Regions from separate parts of the Streptomyces sp. NBC_00989 genome, predicted to be linked through region 2. Evidence: predicted binding sites of a transcription regulator. Region 2 holds the regulator's gene; each other region holds the start of a gene.
What was found. Region 2 encodes HrcA, which represses chaperone genes, less so after heat shock. Its sites were predicted from a motif close to TTNGCACTCNGNNNNNCNGAGTGCNAA; they were not measured.
Positions count from the first base shown of each region.

Region 1: the regulator HrcA is predicted to act here: its motif matches at 3,723-3,749, upstream of groL (chaperonin GroEL).
Region 3: the regulator HrcA is predicted to act here: its motif matches at 3,884-3,910, upstream of groES (co-chaperone GroES).

Region 1 covers NZ_CP108728.1:6,367,079-6,376,597, reverse strand. The annotation lists gene OG714_RS28330 (GNAT family N-acetyltransferase) at 1-359, opposite strand, end outside; gene OG714_RS28325 (NADH:flavin oxidoreductase) at 569-1,699, opposite strand; gene groL (chaperonin GroEL) at 1,932-3,560, opposite strand; gene OG714_RS28315 (cold-shock protein) at 3,939-4,145, opposite strand; gene OG714_RS28310 (MoaD/ThiS family protein) at 4,577-4,852, opposite strand; gene thrC (threonine synthase) at 4,966-6,291, opposite strand; SAM riboswitch class I at 6,309-6,465, opposite strand; gene OG714_RS28300 (glucosyl-3-phosphoglycerate synthase) at 6,656-7,600, shown strand; gene OG714_RS28295 (trehalose-6-phosphate synthase) at 7,740-9,161, shown strand; gene otsB (trehalose-phosphatase) at 9,340-9,519, opposite strand, start outside.
Region 2 covers NZ_CP108728.1:7,509,691-7,519,209, reverse strand. The annotation lists gene OG714_RS33530 (16S rRNA (uracil(1498)-N(3))-methyltransferase) at 1-741, opposite strand, end outside; gene OG714_RS33525 (nitronate monooxygenase) at 738-1,814, opposite strand; gene dnaJ (molecular chaperone DnaJ) at 1,958-3,091, opposite strand; gene hrcA (heat-inducible transcriptional repressor HrcA) at 3,092-4,108, opposite strand; gene OG714_RS33510 (MBL fold metallo-hydrolase) at 4,282-5,013, shown strand; gene OG714_RS33505 (DUF3097 domain-containing protein) at 5,048-5,857, shown strand; gene hemW (radical SAM family heme chaperone HemW) at 5,891-7,123, opposite strand; gene OG714_RS33495 (SpoIIE family protein phosphatase) at 7,164-9,095, opposite strand; gene OG714_RS33490 (HAMP domain-containing protein) at 9,198-9,519, shown strand, end outside.
Region 3 covers NZ_CP108728.1:4,856,165-4,865,683, forward strand. The annotation lists gene OG714_RS21005 (MOSC domain-containing protein) at 13-681, shown strand; gene OG714_RS21010 (SDR family NAD(P)-dependent oxidoreductase) at 790-1,563, shown strand; gene groL (chaperonin GroEL) at 1,686-3,311, opposite strand; gene groES (co-chaperone GroES) at 3,431-3,739, opposite strand; gene OG714_RS21025 (hypothetical protein) at 4,643-5,392, opposite strand; gene OG714_RS21030 (polysaccharide deacetylase family protein) at 5,407-6,462, opposite strand; gene OG714_RS21035 (THUMP-like domain-containing protein) at 6,564-7,766, shown strand; gene OG714_RS21040 (NACHT domain-containing protein) at 7,778-9,519, opposite strand, start outside.

The DNA.
Region 1 (9,519 bases), 1.1 Mb from region 2:
AACGGCTCAGTGGGATGCACCGCCTCGAACTGCTCCCCCACCACCATGATCGCGCGAGCGGTCCCCACATCCGTGACCGCGGCCAGCCGCCCCTCAAGACCGGCGGCCTCCTCCTCGGTCAACTCGACCCCGCCCGGCGGGATGAAGACCGCCGCGGCCTCCACCTCCGGCGTCACCAGCGTCCACGGATAACGCAGCGCGGAACCGGCATAGACCCGCCACATCACGGCCGCCTGCTCGGCCCGCCGCCGTTCGTCGGGGAAGGCGGGCCCCCAGACCGGATCGTGGAAGAAGGCGCTGGTGAAGGTGGTGACGATGGCGTCGAGATCGGTGGAGGTGGCGACACGGACAGAGGTCATACGACGCACGGTACGCATCGTTTCCGCCTGGCCACCATCACCCAGTCCCGGCCGGGGTCATCCAGCCCGTCGGCCGCAACTTGAAACTCAGGCCGGCATTACTCAGCCCGTCCGGCGTCTGAGGACGAGGCCGTTCAGGCCGATGGGGGTCTGGGGGCGCAGCCCCCAGGGACGGTCACCCCCACCGACCCGCACCCACAACTCAGCGCTCAGCTCAGCGACTTCAGCGCCGCCGCGTCATAGGGCGCCAGCTCCTCCACCCGCCCCGCAAGCACCTTCGCGGCCCACTCCGGGTCCTGGAGCAGCGCGCGGCCCACCGCCACCATGTCGAACTCGTCCCGCTCCAGGCTGTCGAGGAGGTCGTCGATGCCCTTGACCGGAGCGCCCTCACCCCGGAACCCCTTGAGGAAGTCGCCGTCGAGGCCGACCGAGCCGACGGTGATGGTCTGCTTGCCGGTGAGCTTCTTGGTCCAGCCGGCGAGGTTCAGGTCGGAGCCGGTGTCCTCGAACTCGGGGAGCCAGTAACGGCGGGTGGACGCGTGGAAGACGTCGACACCGGCCGCCGCGAGCGGGGTCAGGATGGCCTCCAGCTCCTCCGGGCTCTCGGCGAGACGGGCGCCGTAGACGTCCTGCTTCCACTGCGAGTAGCGGAAGATGATCGGGAACTCCGGGGAGACCGTCTCGCGTACGGCGGCCACGATCTCCGCCGCGAACTTCGTACGGGCGACCGCGTCACCGCCGTAGGCGTCCGTACGGCGGTTGGTGCCCGCGTACAGGAACTGGTCGAGGAGATAGCCGTGCGCGCCGTGCAGTTCGACGCCGTCGAAGCCGATGCGCTCGGCGGCGGCCGCGGCCTCCGCGAAGGCGCCGATGACGTCGTCCAGGTCCCGCTGCGTCATGGCCGTACCGGTGACCTCGTCGCTGCCGATGCGCAGCCCGGACGGGCCGACCGCGGGGGCGTCCGCGTACGGCGGCTGGCCCTGCTCGCGGACCATGCCGATGTGCCACAGCTGCGGCACGATCGTGCCGCCCGCCGCGTGCACGCCCTCGGCGACCTTCGCCCAGCCCGCGAGCTGCTCCTCGCCGTGGAAACGCGGGACGCGGTCGCTCTGCCCGGCCGAGTCGTGACCGACGTAGGTCCCCTCGGTGACGATGAGGCCTACGCCCGCGGCGGCGCGGCGGGCGTAGTACCCGACCACGTCCTCGCCGGGCACCCCGCCCGGCGAGAACTGCCGGGTCATCGGCGCCATGACGATCCGGTTCGGGACGGTCAGGCCGTTGAGGGTGATCGGGCGGGCGAGGATTTCGGCCGCTCGGGAGGCGGGGGCGGTCGTAGACACGAGTGGGGGCTCCTCGGGATTACCAGGTATCAGCCATCAGGTACCGGACATCAGGTACCAGGTGGTATGTGCGTATGCATCGATCATGCGTCAACAACAACCTCCCGGCCAAGCCCCTCATTCCGACCGGTCGGCGCCGCACCCTGTGATCCCGGACACGCCCGAGGGCGGTACCCCCTGTCGGAACAGGAAGTACCGCCCTCGGTAAGACCGTTGATCAACCAGAGGTCGATCAGAAGTCCATGTCACCGCCCGGCATGCCGCCGCCGGCGCCCGCGCCGGCACCGGCCTTCTCGGGCTTGTCGGCGATGACGGCCTCGGTGGTGAGGAACAGCGCGGCGATGGACGCGGCGTTCTGCAGGGCAGAGCGCGTGACCTTCGCCGGGTCGATGATGCCCTCGGCGATCATGTCCACGTACTCACCGGTGGCGGCGTTGAGGCCGTGACCGATGGGCAGGTTGCGGACCTTCTCGACGACGACTCCGCCTTCGAGACCACCGTTGACGGCGATCTGCTTCAGCGGGGCCTCAAGGGCCAGCTTGACGATCGCGGCACCGGTGGCCTCGTCACCCTCGAGCTCAAGCTTCTCGAAGACGTGGCCCGCCTGGATGAGCGCGACGCCGCCACCGGCGACGATGCCCTCCTCGACGGCCGCCTTCGCGTTGCGAACGGCGTCCTCGATGCGGTGCTTGCGCTCCTTGAGCTCGACCTCGGTGGCCGCGCCCGCCTTGATGACGGCGACGCCACCCGCGAGCTTGGCGAGGCGCTCCTGGAGCTTCTCGCGGTCGTAGTCCGAGTCGCTGTTCTCGATCTCGGCGCGGATCTGGTTGACGCGACCGGCAACCTGGTCCGCCGAGCCCGAGCCGTCGACGATCGTCGTCTCGTCCTTGGTGATGACGACCTTGCGGGCGCGGCCGAGGAGATCCACGGTCGCGTTCTCCAGCTTGAGGCCGACCTCCTCGGAGATGACCTCGCCGCCCGTGAGGATGGCGATGTCGCCGAGCATGGCCTTGCGACGGTCACCGAAGCCCGGAGCCTTGACGGCGACGGACTTGAAGGTGCCGCGGATCTTGTTGACGACCAGCGTGGACAGGGCCTCGCCCTCGACGTCCTCGGCGATGATCAGCAGCGGCTTGCCCGACTGCATGACCTTCTCCAGGAGCGGGAGCAGGTCCTTGACGTTGGCGATCTTCGAGTTGGCGATCAGGATGTACGGGTCGTCGAGGACGGCCTCCATACGCTCCATGTCGGTGGCGAAGTACGCCGAGATGTAGCCCTTGTCGAAGCGCATACCCTCGGTGAGCTCAAGCTCGAGCCCGAAGGTCTGGGACTCCTCGACGGTGATGACGCCTTCCTTGCCGACCTTGTCCATCGCCTCGGCGATGAGCTCGCCGATCTGGGTGTCGGCGGCGGAGATGGAGGCCGTGGAAGCGATCTGCTCCTTGGTCTCCACGTCCTTGGCCTGCTCCAGCAGGGCACCGGAGACGGCCTCGACGGCCTTCTCGATACCGCGCTTGAGGGCCATCGGGTTGGCGCCGGCGGCTACGTTGCGCAGACCCTCCTTGACGAGGGCCTGGGCGAGCACGGTCGCCGTGGTCGTACCGTCGCCCGCGACGTCGTCCGTCTTCTTGGCGACTTCCTTGACCAGCTCGGCGCCGATCTTCTCGTACGGGTCCTCGAGCTCGATCTCCTTGGCGATGGAAACACCATCGTTGGTGATCGTGGGGGCGCCCCACTTCTTCTCGAGGACGACGTTGCGGCCCTTGGGGCCAAGGGTGACCTTGACGGCGTCGGCGAGCTGGTTCATCCCGCGCTCGAGACCGCGCCGTGCCTCCTCGTCGAACGCGATGATCTTGGCCATGTGAAGTGGTCCTCCCGGACTGGGGTGGATTGCTCCGGACCGCGCTGGCGCCCGCGACGGACGGCCTGCCTGCCCTGTGATTCCTTGCACCACCTGGCCTGCGGGCCTCACCCACCCGGTCCTTCGTTATCACTCTCACCTTCAGAGTGCTAACGCCAATGATTAGCACTCGGCATGGTCGAGTGCAAGCGGCTCCCGGGTTCTGGCACCCACTCCAGCCCCCTCGCCGGCCCCGCTCCGACCTCCGGCTCCGACCTCCGGCTCCGACCTCCGGCTCCGGGCATGCCGAAGGGCCCGTACCCCAGGAGGTGACCCCCCAGGAGTACGAGCCCTTCGATGAGGAACGAAGAACGTCGCTGCTGTTCGTCGGCGCGTGCTTCAGCTGGTCGCGAGCCGGACCATGTCCGCCTGCGGCCCCTTCTGACCCTGCGAGATCTCGAAATCGACCCGCTGACCCTCTTCCAGGGTGCGGTAGCCGTCCATCTGAATCGCGCTGTAGTGGACGAAAACATCCGCACCACCGTCGACCGCGATGAAGCCGTACCCCTTCTCCGCGTTGAACCATTTGACGGTGCCCTGAGCCATGCCTAACTCCCCTATTACTGGCCCTTGCACGGACCCGCACTTCGCGGATCCGGGTCAGACCTCACCCCCCACAGGTTTGGGGGCGTGCGCCGGAACGCGTCGACCGCGGCCGAATGTATCCGCCCAACTGCCGTCTGCAACAGGTCAATCCGACGAGAATTCAGGGCAGGACCGGTCGGGAATTTACGGATAATTAGTCCGACTTCAGGGCAACTCGGGCCCGATAAAGGGAACATAAGGCGCAAAAGACCTGCACACTTTGGCTACTTCTCATCGCACGCGGAGCCGGTACTCATATGCGTCCGGCATGCGGAGTGGAGCGGGTTCCCCAACTGTACCCCGCTCAACCCTACAGAATTGCCCCCTCCGCTTCTCTCACGGAGGGGGCAATTCGATGAACTCTTGGTAATCGGCGTTACCGAGGGTAATTATCAGCCGCCGGCGACGGCCGGAATGATCGAGACGCCGGCCCCGTCCGGAGTGGCCGTCTCCAGCCCCTGCTCGAACCGCACGTCGTCATCGTTCACGTACACGTTGACGAACCGCCGCAGCTTGCCCTGATCGTCGAGCACGCGGGCGGAGATCCCGGTGTGGTTCTTCTCAAGGTCGCTGATGACCTCGGCGAGGGTCGTGCCCTCGGCGGTGACTTCGGCCTGCCCGCCGGTGTAGGTGCGGAGAATGGTAGGGATGCGGACGCTAACGCTCACGATGAGACCTCCGGTCAGGTGATGCCCTCAGGGGCGCGGGGCTGTGTTGAATCTGCGGCTACCGCCGCGTGGGCGCGGCCGGCCCCCACCGGCCCGCAGTCAAAGAACGACTCTCAGGACGCGAGTCCAGCTTCCCTGAACGACTCAAGGTTCGGCCGGATCGTCGCGGTGAGCCCCGTACCGGCCACCGCGTCCAGCGTCTTCAGACCATCACCGGTGTTGAGAACCACCGTGGTCAGCGTCGGATCCAGCAGCCCGTTCTCGATCAGCTTCTTCGCCACACCGACGGTCACCCCACCCGCGGTCTCCGCGAAGATCCCCTCGGTCCGGGCAAGCAACTTGATCGCGTCGACGACCTGCTCGTCGTTGACGTCCTCGACAGCCCCACCGGTCCGCCGGGCGATGTCCAGCACGTAGGGACCGTCCGCCGGGTTCCCGATGGCGAGGGACTTCGCGATCGTGTTCGGCTTCTGCGGCCGTACGACGTCGTGACCGGCCTTGTAGGCGACGGAGACCGGCGAACACCCCTCCGCCTGCGCGCCGAAGATCTTGTACGGCTTGTCCTCGACGAGCCCGAGCTTGATCAGCTCCTGGAGGCCCTTGTCGATCTTCGTGAGCTGCGACCCGGAGGCGATGGGCACGACCAGCTGGTCCGGAAGCCGCCAGCCGAGCTGCTCGCAGATCTCGTACGCGAGGGTCTTGGAGCCCTCGGCGTAGTACGGGCGCAGGTTGACGTTGACGAACCCCCAGCCCTCACCCGCCGGGTCACCGATCAGCTCGGAGCAGAAACGGTTCACGTCGTCGTAGTTGCCCTCGATGCCGACGAGCTCGCCGCCGTAGATCGCGGCCATCACGACCTTGCCCTGCTCCAGGTCGTGCGGGATGAACACGCAGGAGCGGAAGCCGGCCCGGGCTGCGGCGGCACCGACGGCGCCGGCGAGGTTGCCGGTGGAGGAGCAGGAGAGGGTGGTGAAGTCGAAGGCGCGAGCCGCTTCGATGGCCTGGGCGACGACGCGGTCCTTGAAGGAGTGCGTCGGGTTGCCGGAGTCGTCCTTGACGAACAACTTGCCCGCGTCGACGCCCAGTTCGCGGGCGAGGTTGTCGGCCTGGACGAGCTTGGTCCAGCCGGGGTTGATGTTCGGCTTGTCGGCCACGTCGGCGGGGACGGGCAGCAGGGGCGCGTAACGCCAGATGTTCGCCGGGCCCGCTTCGATGCGCTTGCGGAGCTCTTCGGTGTCGTAGGCCGAGAAGTCGTAGGCGATCTCCAGCGGGCCGAAACACTCCTCGCAGGCGAAGACCGGGCCGAGCGGGACGCGGTGTCCGCACTCGCGGCAGGACAGCGCGGTGGCGGGGCCGAGGTCTACGGAGTTGGCGATGTCCGCGGCGGTCGTGTCCGTGTTCGCGGAGTTCGTGGTGCTTGCGACAGTCTGCGCAGCCATGGAGGGGAGGCCCTTTCTCCTCATCTTCCTCACGACGCATCTCGCCGTGAGACGGATTTGGCACCTTCCCGAGCCGGGAGCCTCACCACGTCAGCGTGTAGCTGCGTGCCAAGACCGGCTGGAGGGTTGCCGGGGCTTCATCGGGCCGTATCCCTCTGCCCCTCTGGATGAGCGGTGTTCAGTTGTGTATGCGGTTGTGTCACTTGCGTGAGCGTTGACGACCCCCGACATGCGATGGTCATCAGCGTTGTTCAAGACTGTAACCGAAGGCCAGGACAGTTGAGTGAGCCGTCCGAACCGCGAGATGGATCACACACACTCCGTGATCACTGATCGCCGAGAGAACGCAGAGGAGCCGCGCAACGTGCTGAAGGAAGTCGAGCACTGGCTGAGCACCCGCTCCTGGTCCATGACCGACCGGCCGCTCCACAAGATTCTGGCCGCGAAGCACCGCACGGGCCAGTCGGTCTCCGTCGTGCTCCCCGCGCTCAACGAGGAAGCGACGGTCGGCGACATCGTCGCGATCATCCGCCACGACCTCATGCAGCAGGTCCCGCTCGTCGACGAGATCGTCGTCGTCGACTCCGGGTCCACCGACCGCACCTCCGAGGTGGCCGCCGCGGCGGGCGCCCGGGTCGTGCACCGTGACGACATCCTGCCCCGCATCCCCGCCGTGCCCGGCAAGGGCGAGGTGCTGTGGCGCTCGCTGCTGGTCACCAGCGGCGACATCGTCTGCTTCATCGACGCGGACCTGAAGGAGTTCTCCTCCGACTTCGTCACCGGGATCGTGGGCCCGCTGCTCACCGACCCCGGCGTCGACCTCGTCAAGGCGATGTACGACCGCCCGCTCGGCGGCGCGGCCGGCCAGGGTGGCCGCGTCACCGAGATGATGGCCCGCCCGCTGCTGAACATGCACTGGCCTCAACTGGCCGGATTCGTCCAGCCGTTGGGCGGCGAGTACGCGGCCCGCCGTTCCCTGCTCGAACAACTGCCGTTCCCCGTCGGGTACGGCATCGAGCTCGGCATGCTCGTCGACGCGCTCCACCTGGTGGGCCTGGACGCCCTCGCGCAGGTGGACGTGGGCGTGCGCAAGCACCGGCACCAGGACGGGCAGGCGCTGGGCCGGATGGCCGCGCAGATCTACCGCACGGCACAGCTGAGGCTGGCCCGAGGGCATCTGATCCGGCCGTCGCTCACCCAGTTCGAACGGGGTCCGGACGGCTTCGAGCCGCGCACGTACTCCGTGGACACGGAGGAACGGCCGCCGATGGCGGACATCACCGAGTACCAGTCCCGCAAGGTGGCATGACCGGCGCGGTCGTAGTGCGGCCTTAGACAGTCGTAGTCAGTCACGCAGACGGTCGCGGACGGTCGTATACGGACCCGTACGGTCCGCCGGCGGCCGTCCGCACGTTTGAGCGTTTCCGGGCCGGGCTAGGTTGTGGCGTATGGCTTCCACGGCTTCTACGGCTTCCACGCCCCCTCGCGGTGCTGCTCAGGTGCTCGTCGCGTCCAATCGCGGTCCCGTCTCGTACGAGGTGGGCGGCGACGGTTCGCTGCGCGCCAGGCGGGGTGGCGGCGGGCTGGTGTCCGGGCTGTCGGCGATCGGGCCGGACGCGGGGGCGCTGTGGGTGTGCTCGGCGCTGTCCGACGGCGACCGCGAGGCCGTACGGCGCGGGGTCGGCGAGGACGGCGTGCGGATGCTGGACATCCCGGCCGACGTGCACGCCGACGCGTACAACGGCATCGCCAACTCCGTGCTGTGGTTCGTCCACCACATGCTGTACCAGACCCCGCTGGAGCCGGTCTTCGACGCGGAGTTCCGGCGCCAGTGGGCGTCCTACGAGACGTACAACCGGGCGTTCGCGGAAGCGCTGGCGGCGGAGGCGGCGGCGGGCGCGATCGCGATCGTGCAGGACTACCACCTGTGCCTGGTGCCGGGGATGCTGCGCGAGCTGCGCCCCGATCTCCGTATCGGCCACTTCTCGCACACGCCGTGGGCACCGGCGGACTACTTCCGGATGCTGCCGGACGACATCCGTGAGCAACTGCTGACGGGCATGCTCGGCGCGGACCGGCTCGGCTTCCTCACCCACCGCTGGGCGGACGCGTTCGCGGCCTGTTGTACGGAGTTCGCCGGCGGCCCGGGTGACACGCGGATCGGTGTCCACGGCCTGGGCGCCGACGCCGACTTCCTGCGCGCCCGCTCGCACGAGCCGGACGTGGAGGAGCGCATCGTCGCGCTGCGCGAGGAGATCGGCGCGGGCCGCAGGACCATCGTCCGCGTCGACCGCACCGAACTGTCCAAGAACATCGTGCGCGGCCTCCTGGCGTACCGCCAACTCCTCGACGACCACCCGGAGTTGCTGGAGCGGGTCGTCCACGTGGCGTTCGCCTACCCCTCCCGGCAGGACCTCGCCGTCTACCGCGACTACACGGCCGAGGTGCAGCGGGTCGCCGACGAGATCAACTCCCGCTACGGCACGCCCGGTTGGACCCCGGTCGTCCTCCACGTCAAGGACGACTTCGCCCGCTCCCTGGCCGCGTACCGCCTCGCCGACGTCGCCCTGGTGAACCCCATCCGCGACGGCATGAACCTCGTCGCCAAGGAGGTCCCGGTCGTCTCCGACGAGGGCTGCGTCCTGGTCCTCTCCCGAGAGGCGGGCGCCTACGAGGAGTTGGGCGAGGACGCGATCCCGGTCAACCCGTACGACGTGATCGGCACGGCCGCCGCGCTCCACGAGGCCCTGACGATGCCGCCCGAGGAACGGGCCGAGCGCACGAAGAGGCTGACCGCCGCGGCCACGGCCCTGCCTCCGGCCCAGTGGTTCCTGGAACAGCTGAACGCGCTGCGGGATCAGGTGAGTTGAGCGACGGGCGCGGACTACGGGCTTAACACTCCGGACCACCTCACCAACCCGGCTGGGCATTCAGCCCAGTTGAGCGGCGAGCGCCGACCGCATCGCCGTGGCGGCTCCAGCGCCCGCGGCCGGGGCGGGCCGGGCAGTTACGACACCCCGGTCCGGCGCCCGCCAACCCCGTTGCCCATCAGCCGAGTTGAGCCGCGAGCGCCGACAGCAGGTCCACGACCCCTGCCGGGCCGTCCACCACCAGGTCGGCCCGCTCCCGTAGTTCGGCTACCTCGTTGCTGCCGCTGCACACCAGCAACCCCGGGACGCCGTCCGAGCGGAGTTTTTCGACGGCGGCGAAAGCGGGGAGGTCGCCCAG
Region 2 (9,519 bases):
TCCGGTACGGCCCAGGAGCAGGGCGCTCGCCGCGGTCCCGGCGGTCGAAGTACGCAGCACGCTACGCCCGAGCCGGTAGGCCTTCGCCCCCGCCTCCTCGAAGAGCGCCAACTCCTCGGGGGAGACGCCTCCTTCGGGGCCCACGACCAGCACGATCTCGCCCTCGGCGGGGAGTTCGGCGGTGGCCAGCGGCGCGCTGCCGTAGTCGCGGTCCTCGTGGAGGACGGCGGCGAAGTCGGCTTTGGCCAGAAGTGCCGCAACCTGTTTGCTCGTTGCCGCGTCCGCGACCTCCGGGAAGCGCAGCCGACGGGACTGCTTGCCGGCCTCGCGTGCGGTGGCGCGCCACTTGGCGAGGGCCTTCAGACCCCGGTCGCCCTTCCACTGTGTGATGCAACGGGCGGCCGCCCAGGGGACGATCGCGTCGACGCCGGTCTCGGTCATCGTCTCGACGGCCAGCTCGCCGCGGTCGCCCTTGGGGAGGGCCTGGACGACGGTGATACGGGGGGTGGGCTCGGACTCGACGGGGAAATCGTGGAGTTCGACGATCAGCCGGTCCTTGCCCTCGGCCCTGAGGACCACCCCGGCGGCGCCCCGGCCCTGCCCGTCCGTGAGCACGACGTCCTCGCCGGGCTGGAGCCGCCGTACGGAGACGGCGTGCCGTCCCTCGGGGCCGTCCACCTCGGCGACGGAGCCGGGGCCCACGCCCTGGAGGGACTCGACGACGAACACCGGCGCGGTCATCGGAGGTCGCCTCCGGTGGACAACGCTGTCCGGGCGGAGGCGAGTTCGGCGACCAGGACCTCGACCAGTTGGCCGGCGGGCAGCTCGCGGGCCATGCGGTGGCCCTGTCCGGCCCACAGGGCCATGCCCTGCGGGTCGCCGGACGCGGCGGCCTTCTTGCGGAGCGGGGAGGTCAGGTGGTGGATCTCCGGGTACGCGGCGGGGGCGTACGGGCCGTGCTCGCGCATGAAGCGGTTGACCAGGCCGCGCGCCGGGCGGCCGGAGAACGCGCGGGTCAACTCGGTACGCGTGAACAGGGGGTTGGTGAGCGCCTGCTTGTGGAGCGCGTGGGCGCCGGACTCCGGCGCGGCCACGAACGCCGTGCCGAGCTGGGCCGCGCTCGCGCCCGCCGCGAGGGCCGCGGCGATCTGGCTGCCGCGCATCAGACCGCCGGCGGCGACGATCGGGAGGCTCACGGTCTCGCGGATCTGGGCGACGAGGGAGAGCAGGCCGACGCCTGCGCCGTCGTTCTCCGGGAGGTCGCGGTGGGTGCCCTGGTGGCCGCCTGCCTCGACGCCCTGCGCGATCACCGCGTCGGCGCCGGCCCGCTCGACGGCGAGGGCCTCCTCGACGGTGGTGACGGTGACGAGGGTGAAGGTGCCGGCCCGGCGCAGCGAGTCCAGCACCTCCGGCGTCGGGATGCCGAAGTGGAAGGAGGCCACCGGCACCGGGTTGTCGAGCAGGACGGACAGCTTGGCGTCGTAGCCGTCCTCGCGGCCGCTGTCCGGGTCGCCGAGTTCCGTGTCGTACCAGGTGGCCTCGCCGGCCAGCTGGTGGGCGTAGACGTCGACGGCGGCCTTGTCCGCGTACTCCGGCTGCGGCATGAAGAGGTTCACGCCGAAGGGGCGGCCGGTCAGGCTCCGCAGCTGCTTGATCTCCTGGTACATGCCGTCGGCCGTTTTGTACCCGGCGGCGAGGAATCCCAGCCCGCCGGCCTCGGACACGGCGGCCGCGAGACGCGGGACGGAGACACCGCCCGCCATCGGGGCCTGCACGATCGGATGAGGGAAGAGATCGGTCAGTGCGGAGGACATGACGGCATGTTGTCACGTCCTCCGAACAAGTCCGAATCCGGCCTTGGCGCTGGCACATGCCATTACTTTCAGCCGGTCCGGCCATGGAGGACGGGGCCGTTGAGACGAAGAGAGGGTCCGGGGGCGGCAGCCCCCGGACCCTCTCAGCGACCGTTGAAAGCGTCCTTGAGGCGCGAGAACAGCCCCTGCTGACCCGGCTGGAACGTCCCCATGGGGCGCTCCTCGCCGCGCAGCTTGGCCAGTTCGCGGAGCAGACGTTCCTGCTCCACGTCCAGCTTGGTCGGGGTGGTGACCTCGACGTGCACGATGAGGTCGCCCCGGCCGCCGCCGCGCAGATGCGTGATGCCGCGGGTGTGCAGCGGGATCGACTGGCCGGACTGGGTGCCCGGGCGGATGTCGACCTCCTCCATGCCGTCCAGCGTCTCCAGCGGCACCTTCGTGCCCAGGGACGCGGCCGTCATGGGGAGCGTGACCGTGCAGTGCAGGTCGTCGCCGCGGCGCTGGAACATCGCGTGCGGCAACTCGTGGATCTCGACGTACAGGTCACCGGCGGGGCCGCCGCCGGGGCCGACCTCGCCCTCGCCCGCGAGCTGGATCCGCGTGCCGTTGTCCACGCCCGCCGGGATCTTGACGGTGAGCGTGCGCCGCGAGCGGACGCGGCCGTCGCCGGCGCACTCCGGGCACGGCGTCGGCACGACCGTGCCGAAGCCCTGGCACTGCGGGCAGGGGCGGGACGTCATGACCTGGCCCAGGAAGGACCGGGTCACCTGCGAGACCTCACCGCGACCGCGACACATGTCACAGGTCTGCGCGGAGGTGCCGGGGGCCGCGCCCTCGCCGTTGCAGGTGTTGCAGACGACGGCCGTGTCGACCTGGATGTCCTTCGTGGTGCCGAAGGCCGCCTCGTCGAGCTCGATCTCCAGCCGGATCATGGCGTCCTGGCCGCGGCGGGTGCGCGAGCGCGGTCCGCGCTGCGACGCCGTGCCGAAGAACGCGTCCATGATGTCCGAGAAGTTCCCGAAGCCACCGGCCCCGAAGCCCGCGCCCGCGCCGCCCGCCTGCGAGAGGGGGTCGCCGCCGAGGTCGTAGACCTGCTTCTTCTGCGGGTCCGAGAGCACCTCGTAAGCGGCGTTGATCTCCTTGAACCGCTCCTGGGTCTTCGGGTCCGGATTCACGTCCGGGTGCAGCTCGCGCGCGAGCCTACGGAAGGCCTTCTTGATCTCATCCTGCGACGCGTCGCGACGCACGCCGAGAACGGCGTAGTAGTCCGTGGCCACTTAGGACTCCGCCAGGATCTGTCCGACGTACCGTGCCACTGCGCGTACCGCTCCCATCGTTCCCGGGTAATCCATGCGGGTCGGTCCGACCACGCCGAGCTTGGCGACTGCCTCGCCGCCCGAACCGTAACCGACCGACACCACGGAAGTGGAGTTGAGTCCCTCGTAGGCGTTCTCGTGACCGATCCGTACGGTCATGCCCGAATCCCCCGCCTCACCAAGCAACTTGAGGAGGACGACCTGCTCCTCCAGAGCTTCCAGGATGGGGCGGATGGTGAGGGGAAAGTCATGTCCGAAGCGGGTGAGATTGGCGGTGCCGCCGATCATCAGCCGCTCCTCGGTCTCCTCGACGAGGGTCTCCAGGAGGGTGGAGAGCACCGTCGCGACCGTGCCGCGGTCCTCGTTCTCGAAGGCCTCCGGCAGGTCCTGCACGAGCTGCGGTACGTCCGCGAAGCGGCGGGCCGCGATCCGGCTGTTGAGCCGCGCGCGTAGATCCGCGAGCGAGCTCTCCCCGAAGGGCGCCGGGCAGTCGACCATGCGCTGCTCGACCCGCCCGGTGTCGGTGATCAGCACGAGCATCACGCGCGCGGGGGCCAGCGACAGCAGCTCCACGTGCCGGACGGTCGAGCGGGTCAGCGAGGGGTACTGCACGACGGCGACCTGCCGGGTGAGCTGCGCGAGCAGCCGGACCGTACGGCCCACGACGTCGTCGAGGTCCACGGCACCGTCGAGGAAGTTCTGGATCGCCTTGCGCTCGGGGCCGGTCATCGGCTTGACGCCGGCGAGCTTGTCGACGAACAGCCGGTAGCCCTTGTCGGTCGGGATGCGCCCGGCACTGGTGTGCGGCTGGGCGATGTAGCCCTCGTCCTCCAGGGCGGCCATGTCGTTGCGCACGGTCGCCGGGGAGACGCCGAGGCTGTGCCGCTCGGTGAGCGCCTTGGACCCGACCGGCTCCTCGGTGCCGACGTAGTCCTGGACGATGGCGCGCAGCACCTGAAGCCTGCGTTCGCTGAGCATCGCGCACACCTCCAGTTCTGGTCGCCGTTTTGTTGCCGGGCTGCCCTTTCCTGGCACTCTGTGCGCGTGAGTGCCAGCGTTCCCCGGCCCAGTGTACGGCCGTGAGGTACACCCCGGGCAAGGCCGGTCCTGCGATGCCATGCCCTGAGTGCCGTCACCGTTAGCGTCGCCGTATGACGGTGACTTGGGAAGAGGCGGGGTGGGAGCGGCTGGCCGCCGGGGTGGGGCGGTGCCGGCTCCCTGGCTGGGACTGCACGGTCGGGCTGGTGATCGGCGGGGACTCGGCGCTGTTGATCGACGCGGGGTCGAGCCTGGCGGAGGGCGCACGGTTGCGCGGGCAGGCGCAGGCGCTGGCCGGGCGCCGTGTGCCGCTTCTCGCGCTCACCCACCTCCATTTCGACCATGTCTTCGGGGCGGCGGTGTTCGCGGGGGCGACGGTTTTCGTGGGCGGGGGCGCGAGCGGGGTGTTCGAGCGCGGGGGCGAGGAGCTGCTGGCCGACGCTGTGCGCAACGGGCTGGACCCGCGGGCGGCGGAGAACGCGGCGGACGTCTTCGTGCACCCCCGCGAATGCGTGTACGTGTGGGGTCAGGGTCGGATGCGGCTGGAACTGGACGGCGGCCCGGAGGTGCTGCTGGTGCACAGCCGGGGACACACCGACCACGATCTCGCGGTCATGGTGCCGGGCGACCCGCCGGTCGTGTTCTGCGGCGACCTGGTCGAGGAGTCCGGCGAACCGCAGGCGGGCCCCGACGCCGTACCGGGTCTCTGGCCGGCCGCCCTGGACCGCCTCCTCGAACTGGGCGGGGAGGACGCGGTGTACGTGCCCGGTCACGGAGCGGTGGTGGACGCGGGGTTCGTGCGGGCCCAACGGGACGCGTTGGCAACGCGTTTCGGCGTGTCGTGACGGTGGTCGGCCCGGTTCTCCTATCGTCATCCGAATGCGCCAGTACTCCGCCGACCTGACCCCGCCGTGGAAGAAGCCCAAGCCGGCCCCCGAGGTCCCCGCGGAGGCGGGCCTGGTGGTCGAGGAGCCGGGCACCGGTTTCTGCGGCGCGGTGATCCGCTGCGAGGCCGGCACGGTCACCCTGGAGGACCGCTTCGGCAAGCACCGGGTGTTCCCGATGGAGCCGAGCGGCTTCCTCCTGGAGGGCAGGGTGGTGACCCTGGTCAGGCCCGTGTCGAGTCCGCTACGGCCCACGCGTACGGCGTCCGGTTCGGTGGCAGTCCCCGGCGCACGCGCGCGCGTGGCTCGCGCCGGGCGGATCTACGTCGAGGGCCGGCACGACGCCGAACTCGTCGAGCGGGTGTGGGGCGACGACCTGCGCATCGAGGGCGTGGTGGTCGAGTACCTGGAGGGCGTCGACGATCTGCCGGCCATCGTGGAGGAGTTCGCCCCGGGCCCGGACGCGCGGTTGGGCATCCTGGTCGACCACCTGCTCCCCGGCACCAAGGAGTGGCGCATCGCCCAGTCGGTCACGAGTGAGCACGCGCTGGTCGTGGGCCACCCGTACATCGACATCTGGGAGGCCGTGAAACCGTCCTCCGTGGGCATCGCCGCGTGGCCCCGCGTCCCGCACGGGCAGGACTGGAAGACGGGGGTGTGCCGGGCGTTGGGTTGGCCGGAAAACACCGGTGCGGTGTGGCAGGCGATTCTGGCCAGGGTGGGGTCTTACCGGGATCTGGAGCCGGAACTGCTGGGGCGGGTGGAGGAGTTGATCGACTTCGTCACGGCACCCGAAGACAGCTGACGGACACCGACGAGTGCTGACGGGTCGATCCGGTCAGTCCACCAGGTCCCGCACCACCGCGTCCGCCAGCAGCCGCCCCCGCAGGGTGAGCACGGCGCTCCCCTCCTCGTACGGCCCCGCCTCCAGCAGCCCCTCCCCCAGCGCCCGGCGCGAAGCCGCGAGCCCCTCCGGACGGAGCAGGTCAAGCGGGGCGCCCTCGCGGAGTCGTAGCTCCAGGAGGATGCGTTCCACCCGGCGGTCCTCCTCGGAGAGGATCTCCCGGCCCGCGCCCGGTGAGCGGCCTGCCGCCAGCGCCCCCGCGTACGCCCCCGGGTGCTTCACGTTCCACCACCGCACCCCGCCCACGTGCGAGTGCGCTCCGGGGCCCGCGCCCCACCAGTCGGCGCCGCGCCAGTAGAGCTCGTTGTGGAGACAACGGCCGGAATTCGACGTCGCCCAGTTCGAGACCTCGTACCAGTCGAAGCCCGCCGCCGACATCACCTCGTCGGCGATCAGATAGCGGTCGGCGTGGACGTCGTCGTCCGTCATCGGGACCTCGCCGCGGCGGATGCGGCGGGCGAGCTGGGTGCCCTCCTCGACGATCAGGGCGTACGCGCTGATGTGGTCGGGGCCCGCGCCGAGGGCGGAGTCGAGGGAAGCGCGCCAGTCGTCGTCGGTCTCGCCGGGGGTGCCGTAGATCAGGTCGAGGTTGACGTGCTCGAAGCCGGCCGCGCGGGCCTCCGCGACGCAGGCCTCGGGGCGGCCGGGGGTGTGGGTGCGGTCGAGGACTTTCAGTACGTGTTGTTTCGCGCTCTGCATGCCGAAGGAGACGCGGTTGAAGCCGCCGTCGCGGAGGGCGGCGAGGTAGGCGGGGTCCACCGACTCCGGGTTCGCCTCCGTGGTGATCTCCGCGTCCGGTGCCAGGCCGAACTCGTCGCGGATCGCGCCCAGCATCCGTACGAGATCGCCCGCCGCCAGCAGCGTGGGGGTGCCGCCGCCGACGAAGACCGTGCGGACCGGGCGTGGGTCGTCGCCGAGGACCTTGCGGGCCAGGCGGACCTCGTCGATCAGGGTGTCCGCGTAGTTGTCGCGGGAGGCCAGCACTCCGCCCGTGCCGCGCAGCTCGGTCGCCGTGTAGGTGTTGAAGTCGCAGTAGCCGCAGCGGGTCGCGCAGTACGGGACGTGCAGATAGAACCCGAGGGGGCGGTCGGCGGCCCCGGCGAGCGCCGGTGCGGGCAGGGCGCCGTCGTCGGGGACGGGATCGCCGTCGGGGAGTGCGGAAGGCATGTCCTCCATTGTCCAGCACCGGTGCGGCTGACCGCTCCGCCTATTCCGCCTGGAGCACCAGCAGCGCCATGTCGTCCTCCGGGGGACGGCCGCCGAACTCGTGCACCAGGCGTTTGATGCGCTCCGCGATCAGCTCGGCGCTCAGTCCCGCGCATCCGGCGAGCGCGGTCGCCAGCCCGTCGCCGTCGTCGAACTGGACCGGGCCGGAGCGCCGCTCGGTCACCCCGTCCGTGACGCACAACAGGCTGTCGCCGGGCCGCAGTTCGAAGGTCTCGCTGGTGTACGTCGCGTCCTCGACGACCCCGAGGAGGGTCTGCGGGCGGGCTGCCGTACCGACGCTGCCGTCCGGTCCGAGGAGCAGTGGCAGCGGGTGTCCGGCGGAGGCGAGGGTGCAGCGGACGCCGCCGTCGAAGGGGACCAGCTCGCCGTAGAGGAGGGAGAGGAAGCGGGGGCCGTCGCCGACCGGGCCCGGCATGCCGCCCGCCGCCACGAGCGCGTGGGCGGCCGCGTCGGCGGCCTCGGTGGCGTCGTCGAGGAGGAGCTGGTTGAGGCGGTCGAGGACGTCGGCGACGCCGTAGCCCTCGCGGGCGAGGAGCCGTAGCCAGGGGCGGGCCAGTCCGATCACCACGGCGGCCTCGGGGCCCTTACCCTGGACGTCGCCGAGGGCGAAGCACCAGCGCCCGTCGCCGGCCGGGAAGAGGTCGTAGAAGTCGCCGCTGGGGCCGCCCTTGTCGCAGGGTTCGTAGACGAGGGCGCTGTGCAGACCGGGGATCTCGGCGACGGCGCCGGGCAGCAGGCCGCGCTGGAGGACGCGGCTGATGGTGGCCTGGCGGGCGTACTGGCGGGCCGCGCCGATCGCGAGCGCGACGCGGCGGCTGAGGTCCTCGACCAGGCCGGTGACCTCGTCGGGGAAGCGCGGCAGCCCGGACCGTCCGATGACCAGCGTGCCGAGCGGCCGGCCGCCCGCGATCAGCCGGTACGCCAGCGCCGCGCCGTACGTCCCGTGCGGGCCGAGGGCGTCGGCGGGCCAGGGGTAGGACACGGGCCGCAGGGAGTCGGGCGGGCGGGGCGGGTTCTTCTCCAGGGCGCCGCGCAGTTCCTCGATGCGGTTCTCGCTGCCGTGCCAGACCCGGGCGAGGCGCGGCCCGGCGCTGCTCCCGGCGCCCTCGCCCCAGCCTCCGCCGCGGCCCGTCGCCTCGTCCTCCAGCCATACGGCGCACCAGTCGGCCAGCCGCGGCACGATCAGCTGTCCGGCGAGCGCGGCGACGAGGTCCTCGTCGAGCTGTCCGGCGAGCAGGTCGGAGGCCTCGGCGAGGAAGGACAGGGCGCCGCGGCCGAGCCAGTCCCGGTCGTGTTCGGCGCGCTGCGGGTCGCCCCGCCCGGGCGTGTTCGAAGGTGGGGGAGGTTCGGGGGCGAGGATCTCGGCGACGCGCAGGCCGCGCTCCCCCGCGTACGTCTCCAACTCCTCGGCGGCCGGGGTGCCTTCGGCGGGCAGGCGGGCCCAGACGGTCTTGGTGCCGGTGCGGTAGGTGACGCCCCAGGACTCCGCGAGGGTGGAGACGAGGCGCAGGCCGCGGCCGAACTCCGGTGTCTCGTAGGCCGGTTCGGCGCTGTTGTCGCGCGGGGCGCGGGAGGGGTGGTGGTCGGCGACCTCGACGACGACCGAGTCCGTGTCCTCCAGGCGGCACACCAGCTCGACGTCCGTGCCCGCGTGGACGACGGCGTTGGTGACGAGTTCGCTGACGACGACCATCGCGTCGTCGGCCAGCCGGTCGGTGAGCATCTCGCTGCCGGGCAGGCCGAGTTCGGCCCATTCGCGGAGCGTGGCACGCACCAGGCCGCGGGCGGAACCGGGCGCGAGGGAGCTGCCCGAGAGCGTCGCGCGCACCGTCGTACGCCGGTCCGCGCCGTGGTGCGCGGGCGCATCGGGAGCACGTGAAGTGGTCTCCCGTTGCGTCGGTATGGCCCCCATGCGCAGCTCCCCGAGCAGTTCGGACGAATACGCCTCGATCGATGCGGACAGAGTGACAGACTGGCCGCGGCCATAAGCGCCGAGTTACCGAAGTGGGCCGCCATGAGTGAGAACAGTGCTACGCGTGTGCTCGAAGACGGTCACAAAGACGACTGGATTCGAGCATCCGATCTCCGTCCGCTGCTCGCCGTGATGACGGCCGCCCGCGACGGCGACTTCACGAAGGCGCCGGAGACGGGCCACGGCCTGGTGGCCGAACTGACCGCCGCCTTCAACCAGATCATGGACCGCAGTACCCACTTCAACTCCGAGACACAGCGCGTCAAACGGGAGCTGGTGCGCCACGGCCGCCTCGACGAACGCCTCTCCGCCAGCCCCGGCCAGGGCGGCTGGACGTCCCGGGTCAACGACGTCAACCAGCTCC
Region 3 (9,519 bases), 2.7 Mb from region 2:
TACGGTGCCGTCATGAAGCTTCTCTCGCTGAATCTGGGCCGAGCCACGGCCGTGCCGTACACGGACCACCCCGAGGGGGTGACCGGCATCGACAAGCGGCCGACCGACGCGCCGGTGCGAGTGTGCGCGCCCGGGCCGAAGGGCATCGCCGGGAGCGGGCTGGCCGGGGACGCGGTGTGCCATCGGCGGCACCACGGGGGCGACGACCAGGCGGTGTACGCGGTCGCGCGCGAGGATCTCGACGGCTGGGAGCGGGAGTTGGGGCGCCAGCTGGCCAGCGGTTCGTTCGGGGAGAACCTGACGACGCTCGGGCTCGACGTGTCCGGCGCGCGGATCGGTGAGCGGTGGCGGATCGGTCCCGAGGTGGTCCTGGAGGTCACCTGCGGGCGTATCCCGTGCCGTACCTTCCAGGACCATCTGGGCGAGCGCGGGTGGGTGAAACGGTTCACCGTGAAGGGTGCGCCGGGGGCCTATCTGCGGGTGATCGAGCCCGGTGAGATCCGGGCGGGCGACGCGATCGAGATCGTGCACCGGCCCGACCACGACGTGACGGTGGCCCTGCAGTTCCGTGCTGTGACGACCGAGCGGGAACTGCTGCCGCTGCTGCTCCCGGCGGGCGAGGCGCTGCATCCGGAGTCCCTCGCGCAGGCCCGGAAATATGTCGCGGAGCACCCGGGCTGAACCGCCGCCACGGCCCGTTCGACACGGTGTTCGACACGTGTTCGTCACGGATCGGGAGGGCCTGTGCAGAGATCGGACCGGCTCGCTCCGGGTCACTAATCTTGCGCCATGACAACGGCATTGATTACGGGATCGACCGCGGGGATCGGTGCCGCGTTCGCGCGGCGGCTCGCGGCGGACGGACACAACCTCGTGCTGGTGGCGCGGAACACCCAGCGGCTCGGGGAGCAGGCGACCGAACTGCACGACCGGCACGGCATCGAGGCGGAGGTGCTCACCGCCGACCTGGCCACGGACAAGGGCATCGACACGGTCGCCGCCCGCGTCGCCGACCGCAAGAACCCCGTCGACCTGCTGGTCAACAACGCGGGCTTCGGCAACAAGGGCCGCTACCTCGACGTGTCGATGGCAGACGAGCTGAAGATGCTCAAGGTGCACTGCGAGGCGGTGCTGCGGCTGACCAGCGCGGCGACCGAGGCGATGCGGGAGCGCGGGCGCGGCGGGGTGGTCAACGTGGCGTCGGTGGCGGCCTTCGTACCGCGCGGGACGTACGGCGCGTCGAAGGCGTGGGTCGTGCAGTTCACGCAGGGCGCGGCCAAGGACCTGGCGGGTACGGGCGTACGACTGATGGCACTGGCGCCCGGCTTCGTGCGGACCGAGTTCCACGAGCGGGCCGGGATGGGTACGGACAACATCCCGAACTGGATGTGGCTCGACGCGGACAAGCTGGTCGCGGCGGCGCTCGCGGATCTGGCGCGCGGCAAGACGCTGTCGATCCCGGACCCGCGTTACAAGGCACTGATGGGCCTGGTGAAGATCACTCCGCAGGCGGTGCTGGGCGGGGTCACCTCGAAGACCGGGCGGAAGTACGGGCCGCAGTGACGGCAGCCGCCCCGGTGGGGGCGGGCTCGGTGACGAAGGTTTCGACGGAACGCGAAGGCCCGGCGCCCCCTGGGGGATGCCGGGCCTTCGACGTACACGTACTACGGGTTCACCGACTCGCGTCAGTGGGAGTGGCCGTGGCTGTGACCAGCGGCGGCCGGCTCCTCCTCTTCCTTCTTCTCGACGACCAGGGTCTCGGTCGTGAGGAGCAGGGAGGCGATGGAGGCGGCGTTCTCCAGGGCGGAACGGGTGACCTTGACCGGGTCGATGACGCCGGCCTTGACCAGGTCGCCGTACTCGCCGGTCGCGGCGTTGAAGCCCTGGCCGGGCTCCAGGTCGGCGACCTTGGCGGTGATGACGTAGCCCTCGAGGCCCGCGTTCTCGGCGATCCAGCGCAGCGGCTCGACGACCGCGCGGCGTACGACGGCGACACCGGTGGCCTCGTCGCCGGTCTTGTCGAGGTTGCCCTCGAGGACCTTGGCGGCGTGCACCAGAGCGGAGCCACCACCGGAGACGATGCCCTCCTCGACCGCGGCGCGGGTCGCGGAGATGGCGTCCTCCAGACGGTGCTTCTTCTCCTTGAGCTCCACCTCGGTGGCGGCGCCGACCTTGATCACGCACACGCCGCCGGCCAGCTTCGCGAGGCGCTCCTGGAGCTTCTCGCGGTCCCAGTCGGAGTCGGTGTTCTCGATCTCGGCCTTGATCTGGTTGACGCGGCCCGCGACCTCGGAGGAGTCGCCGGCACCGTCGACGACGGTCGTGTCGTCCTTGGTGACCGTCACGCGGCGGGCGGAGCCCAGCACGTCCAGGCCGACCTGGTCGAGCTTGAGGCCGACCTCCTCGGCGATGACCTGACCGCCGGTGAGGGTGGCGAGGTCGCCGAGCATCGCCTTGCGGCGGTCGCCGAAGCCGGGGGCCTTGACCGCGACCGCGTTGAACGTGCCGCGGATCTTGTTCACGACCAGGGTCGACAGGGCCTCGCCCTCGACGTCCTCGGCGATGATCAGCAGCGGCTTGGAGGCGTTGGCCTGGATGACCTTCTCCAGCAGCGGCAGCAGGTCCTGGATGGAGCTGATCTTGCCCTGGTGGATGAGGATGTACGGGTCCTCGAGGACCGCTTCCATCCGCTCCTGGTCCGTCACGAAGTACGGCGACAGGTAGCCCTTGTCGAAGGCCATGCCCTCGGTGAAGTCCAGCTCCAGACCGAAGGTGTTGGACTCCTCGACGGTGATGACACCGTCCTTGCCGACCTTGTCCATCGCCTCGGCGATGAGCTCGCCGACCTGGCTGTCCTGCGCGGACAGACCGGCCACGGCGGCGATGTCGGCCTTGTCGTCGATGGGCCGCGCGGTGGCGAGCAGCTCGTCGGAGATGGCCTTGACGGCGGCGTCGATGCCCTTCTTCAGGGCGGCCGGGGAGGCACCCGCGGCGACGTTGCGCAGGCCCTCGCGGACGAGCGCCTGGGCGAGCACGGTGGCGGTGGTGGTGCCGTCACCCGCGATGTCGTTGGTCTTGGTCGCCACCTCCTTCACCAGCTGGGCACCGAGGTTCTCGTACGGGTCGTCGAGCTCGACCTCGCGGGCGATGGTGACGCCGTCGTTGGTGATGGTGGGGGCGCCGAACTTCTTGTCGATGACGACGTTGCGGCCCTTGGGGCCGATCGTCACCTTGACCGTGTCGGCAAGCTTGTTGACGCCGCGCTCGAGGGCGCGACGGGCGTCCTCGTCGAACTTCAGGATCTTCGCCATGGGAGCGGTTCAGCCCTCTCGGAAAACGTGGGTGAAACGAACTACGCCCCTGACGCCCGGCTTCATAAGGTCGCGGGGGCCAGGGGCGCAGCTCACATACTGAATGTGCGTGAAGCGAATTACTTCTCGATGATCGCGAGCACGTCGCGGGCCGAGAGGACGAGGTACTCCTCGCCGCTGTACTTCACTTCGGTGCCGCCGTACTTGCTGTACAGCACGATGTCGCCGGTCTTCACGTCGAGCGGAAGACGCTCGCCGTTCTCGAAGCGGCCCGGGCCCACGGCCAGGACGACGCCCTCCTGGGGCTTCTCCTTGGCCGTGTCCGGGATGACCAGGCCAGAGGCCGTGGTCTGCTCGGCGTCGAGCGGCTGGACCACAATGCGGTCCTCAAGCGGCTTGATGGCAACCTTGGAGCTGGTGGTCGTCACGATCCGACCTCCCCCTTCGGAGATCTCACGGGGTTAACTGTCTGAGGTGGCGACCAGGTGGATCCGTCGTCGCGGGTGCCGGACCTGCCCGTCGCTATTGGCACTCTCCAGGGGGGAGTGCCAGACCTGAGACTATGACTGCGATTAGCACTCGGTCAAGCGGAGTGCCAATGCCCGCGGCGCTTGAGCCGAATTTCGAAGTCACCCCGCGCTCTCTTGGCGGGCGCGTCTCGGCGTCACCGTCCGTGGGGGCTGCGCCCCCAGCCCCCCGCCATCGGCCCCCGGCTTCGTCCTCAAACGCCGGACGGGCTGAGATTGGCGGCCTGTGCTGGAAAGGTGCGGGGCTCGTCTTCGGACACCGGGCAGGTTGAGTTGCCGACCGGTGCTGCGAAGGGCGCCGGCCTAGTTCTCGAACGCCAGGCAGTTCGAATTGCCGAGCTGCACTGGAGCAGCGCGGTCCCGACCCGCGAACGCCCGACGGCTGGATTCGTCGACCGGTGCTGGAAGGACACGACCCCGGTCGTCGAACGCCGACAGCTGGAGTCGCCCGCCCGCGCCGGTGAAGCGCGATCCCGGACCCGAACACCAAGCGGCGGATTTCGCCGCCCCGAACCGAAGAGGTTCCGCCCTCACCCCGAACACCCAATCAACAACCCGAGTTTCCCGACCGGTACTCAAGAAGCCCCCTAGCGTCTCCCCATCCCATCCCACCCCGCCCCGCTCCCCCTCGCCTTCCCACAGCCCTGCGCCTCCCCGAAATCCCGCAGCGCCCGCGGTTCCCCCACCCGCCCCTCCCCGGCGCCGCTGCTCATGGCCCCCTGTGGGCGGCAACGGCCTGGCTGCGTGCGTCAGTTGGCGTGGCCCTCACCGCCGCGGTATTCCTCATTCCTCCTTGGCGCCGGACTAGAGATAGTCCTCCAGTCGCCCCACCGTCAGACCCCGCCCCTGGATGCCCCGCAGCAGGCGGGCCGTGCTGTCGGCCGGGCCGACGCGGACGATGTCGCCGGGGGTGAGGCGGTGGTCGCCGCGGGCGTAGGTCAGGGGGCCGGTCGTCGTGGAGGCTCGCCACAGGACCAGGGCGGAGACTCCGCAGTCGGCGGCGGCGCGGAGGGTCGTCGTGTCGTACGCGCCGTAGAGGGGCCGGAGGAAGCGGGACCTGGGGCGGGGCTGGTGGCCGCAGATCTCGGTGCGTTGGGCGGCGTAGGGGCGGCCGGCGAAGTGGCCGCGCTCCGGTGGGGTGCGGAACACCGTTACCGGGAGCCGTAGTTCGCGGACCATGTCGGCCAACCTCGGGTCACTCAGCTCCCGTTGCTCACCTTGCTCCCCTTGGTTCCGTCGCTCTCCTCCCGCGCCCGTGCTGCCGTAGTCGTCGTAGGTCAGGAAGACGACCCTGTCGCGGGTGCGGACATGGTCCACGACCGGTGGGAGGCCCGGGCCCGCCGAGCGGGGGGCGGGTCGGGGGGAGGGTTTGGGGGCGGGGGCCAGGGGGGCCGTCAAACCCCAGTGGCGGTACGGCTGTTCGCGGGACGGGCCGTGTGGGTGGACGCGTTGGGCGGCCTTCTTGCCGAGCCGTTCGATGGGGTCGACGGACTGGGCGCAGCCGGTGAGGACCAGCAGAGCGGCCGCCGACGCGACGGCCACCAGTACCCGCACACGGCCCGCCCGCCTCACAGGTAGTCCTCCAGGCGGGCCACCGCGTAACCCTCCGCCGTGACCTTGCCCAGGAAGCGGCGCATGTCGTCGACCATCGTGCCCTTCCACTCGTCACGGCCCCGGAAGTGCGTCAGGACGATGTCCCCGGGGTGCAGGTCCCGGTCCCACTCGCGGTACTCCCAGTGGTCGACGAACACCTCCTCGTCCCAGATCGGGGCGTACTTGATGCCACAGGACTTCGCGGCGACGAGGGTGTCGTGGTTGTAGTTGCCGAACGGCGGCCGGAAGACCGTCGGGGCCTTGCCGAACTGCTTCTTCATGATGTCCTGCATGCCGCAGATCTCACGCCTCTGCTCGGCGTACGACAGGCCCGGCAGGTACGGGTGCGTGAGGGTGTGGTTGTTGATCGTGTGGCCCTGGGCCTGCATCTTCCGGAAGTAGCCGTAGTCGTCCTTCACCAGGTAGTTGCTGAGGAAGGCCGTGTACGGGATCTTCAGGTCGCTCATCATCCGCAGGAACGCGGGGTCCTTGTTCTCGCCGTCGTCGATGGTGAGGAAGACGATCTTCTGCTTCGTGGGGATCGTCGTGAAGACCGGGGGGAGGTTCAACTCCTCCTGGTCGTCCACCTCGAAGCCCTTGCGCGCGGTGATCTCCGGCTTGTGCGCCGGGGCCGGCGGCGCCGTGAGCGGCACCTTCGCCAGCCCCCAGCGCTTCGCGGCGGCCACCCGCGCGGCGTACGCGGCGCGCAACTTGGTCGCGTAGGAGTCCAGCGCGCGGGCCGGGGGCGCGTGCAGCGGCTGCGCGCCCTGCGCCGGGTGGACGGCCGCGCCCGAGCCGGGCTGGCCGCACCCGGAGACGAGAGCGGCGAGCGCGAGGGCGGCGAGCGCGCCACGGGCGACTCCCGTCGTCCGACCTCGATCGCCCCGGATCCCTCGGACCCCTTGGATTTCTCGGGTCCCCTGAGCCCCTTGGATCCCCTGAGTCCCTCGGGTCCCTCGGGTCCCCTGGATTCCCTGGGTCTCCCGGCCCCCGCGCGCCCGATTGATGTCATTTTGTACGACTACTCGCATGGGGTCGGATCTTTTCAGGCACCGGCCCCGATCCCACGGCGACACCGCCAACACACCGCCACCGGAGGCACACCGTCCACCGACTGGCCCACAATGTCCCGGTGAACGACCCCACTGACCCGGTGAACGATCCCGTACTCGCCTTCGCCGCCCTGCTCACCCCCGAGGGCCGCGCCCTCCTCGACGAGGTCCGCGGCACCGACCCGGCCAAGGAACTCGCCGTCGCCACCCGGCTCCGCCGCGACCACCCCGCCGACCTCGTCTCGGCGGCCCTCGGCCAGGCCCGGCTGCGGCAACGCGCGGCAGCGGCGAAGTTCACGCCCGAGGACGCCGGCCGGATGTTCTTCACCCCCAACGGCTTCGAACAGTCGACCCGCACGAGCGTCGCCGCCTACCGCGCCGCCCGCCTGCTCGACCTGGGCGTGACCTCCGTCGCGGACCTCTGCTGCGGAATCGGCGGCGACGCGATCGCGCTGGCGCGGGCGGGGGTGCGGGTGCTCGCCGTGGACCGCGATCCGCTGACGGTGGCCGTGGCGCGGGCGAACGCGGAGGCGCTGGGACTCGCCGAACTGATCGAGGTCCGCGAGGCGGACGTCACCGACGTGGACACGTCCGCGTACGACGCCGTGTTCGTCGATCCCGCGCGGCGCGGCGGCCGGGGACGCATCTTCGATCCCGAGGCGTACTCACCGCCGTTGTCCTGGGCCGTCGGCGCCGCTACGACGGCCCCGCTCGCCGCGCTGAAGATCGCACCCGGGGTGCCGCACGAGGCGATCCCGGCGACGGCCGAGGCGGAGTGGATCTCGGACGGGGGTGACGTGAAGGAGGCGGTGCTGTGGTTCGGGGCGGGGGTGCGGCCGGGGGCGGTGCGGGCAACTCTGCTGCCGGGTCCGCGAGTTCTGCACGGGCGCGGGCTTCCCGACCCTGAAGTGCGTTCCGTGGGGCGGTACTTGTACGAACCCGACGGCGCCGTCATCCGCGCCCACCTCGTCGCCGAGGTCGCGGAGGAGGTCGGGGGCGGGCTCATCGACGAGACCATCGCGTATGTGACAGCGGATGAGCTACGGCCGACCGCGTACGCCTCCGCCTACGAGATCACCGATCAACTCCCCTTCGGTGTCAAGAAGTTGAAGGCGTTGCTGCGGGAGCGTGGGGTGGGCGTGCTCACCGTGAAGAAGCGGGGGTCCGCCGTCGAGCCGGAGGAGTTGCGGCGGAAGGTGAAGCCTCAGGGGCCCAACTCGGCGACGGTGTTTCTCACTCGGGTGGCCGGGGCGCCAACCATGTTGATCGGGCGGCCTGTCTGACGGTCGGGCGATCAGGGGAGGGGCTCGACGGTGTGGTCGCGGAGGACTCGGACTCGGGCGCGGCGGCTCACGGTGTGGGCGAGGTCGTAGGCGTGGCGGCTGATCCCGCGGTCCGACTGGCGGACGTGCCACAGCAACAGGCCGACCGACTCGGCGTCGTCGGCGACCGCGGCGGCGGCCGACAGAAGGCTCTTGACCTCGTACTCCGACGACATCCCGGCACCACGCGTGTACTCAAGAACCGCATGCGCCCGCGAGTGCGGAACCTGCGTCGGGGTCTGCGATCCGATGCCCGGATGCCCCTGTCCGCCCAACCGTAGATAGAGATCCACCCCCGCCTCGGGAGCCAGTTCGTTGAGCCAGCCGAGGGCGTAGTCGGCCGCTGCGGGGGATGCCAGGTCCATGTCGAAGAAACCCTGTGCGATACCGAGGTCGCCGTACGGGGACAGGACCTCGGCGAGGCGATGGGAGTTCCTGCCCGGCCAGGAGTGGGACCGACCCGGCCTCACCTCGTACCTCAGATCGTGGGGCACGGCACCGTCCAGGATGGCGTCCCGGACGATGTCGAGTCCGAGTGGTGTCCCCCAGGCGGCCGAGGTGGTGGCGGCGGCCACGGACACGCGCACGTCCCGGGCTTCGATGAGTGGCTGGATCTCTTCGATGTTCCCCGGGCTGCGGTCAAGGCATTCGAGGGCCAGCCAACGGGCCTGCCAGATCACGTCCTCATCTCGGGCGAGAGCGAGGAGAGCGTCACGGTACGCCCAGCCGTGCCCCTTGGCCGTGTACTGCGCCAGAGCCATCATGAGGGAGACCTTCTGATGGTCCCGCGTCGACCTGGACCGCACGGCGTCAAGGAGAACTCCGGCTCCGGGATCGCCCGCCATGCCCAGATACACGGTGGCCAGTTTCCAGCGCTCGTAGAACCAGCCGTTGGGCCGCAGAAGAAGCCCAAGAAGCCATTCCTGGACACCGGAACCCCGCGCGTCCGCCCACCAGTCCTCGATCCCCTCGACGATGTCCTCGAAGGAGTCCGACTCGCCGTAGGTGTCGATGGTGCGCACGAAGATGCCGACCGGCGCTCCTGTCGCGCCCAGCGCCCACAGGACGGCACGGATCAGGCCAAGCCGGGAATAGTAGTCGTGAGAGCCCGTCGTCAAGGACGGCAACTGGCCCAGCAGCTCGGCCAGTTCCGCCGTCAGCATGGGTACGGCACTCTCCACGCGCAGAAGGCCGACGGCATCGACGAGCTGCTCCCGCAGCCGATCGGGATGTTCGGAGCGGAGTACCAGCACTCCGAGCAGCCGCTCCCCCACGTTCCGCCCACCGTGCGCGACCAAGGCGTCCACCAAGGCGACTCGCGCCGCGACGCCCCGCCGTTCGTCGCCGATACGGCCGATGACCTCGGTCAGTTGCTCCTCCGAACCCACCACCCCGACGATCGCCTCCGCCGCCCGCTGCCGCTCCCCCTCGTACTCCGTCGTCTCCAGCAACGCCCACACCGCCCCGACGATCCGTCGCCGCAGACCGACATCGGCGACCCTCGGAGCCCCCGTCAGACACCGCGCGGCGAGCAGCAGATCGGTATGGAACAGGTCGTCGTGCGGTAGTTGGAGCAGGTCCGACTCGCCCTCCTCCGGCGGCAGTTGCAGCACCCCCAACAGCAGTGGCGTCGCATCCGGAAGTGATCCCGCGAGCAGCAGAATCACCTCCTCCCACCACGGGTCGTACCGCGACTCCACCGCCCACCGGATCC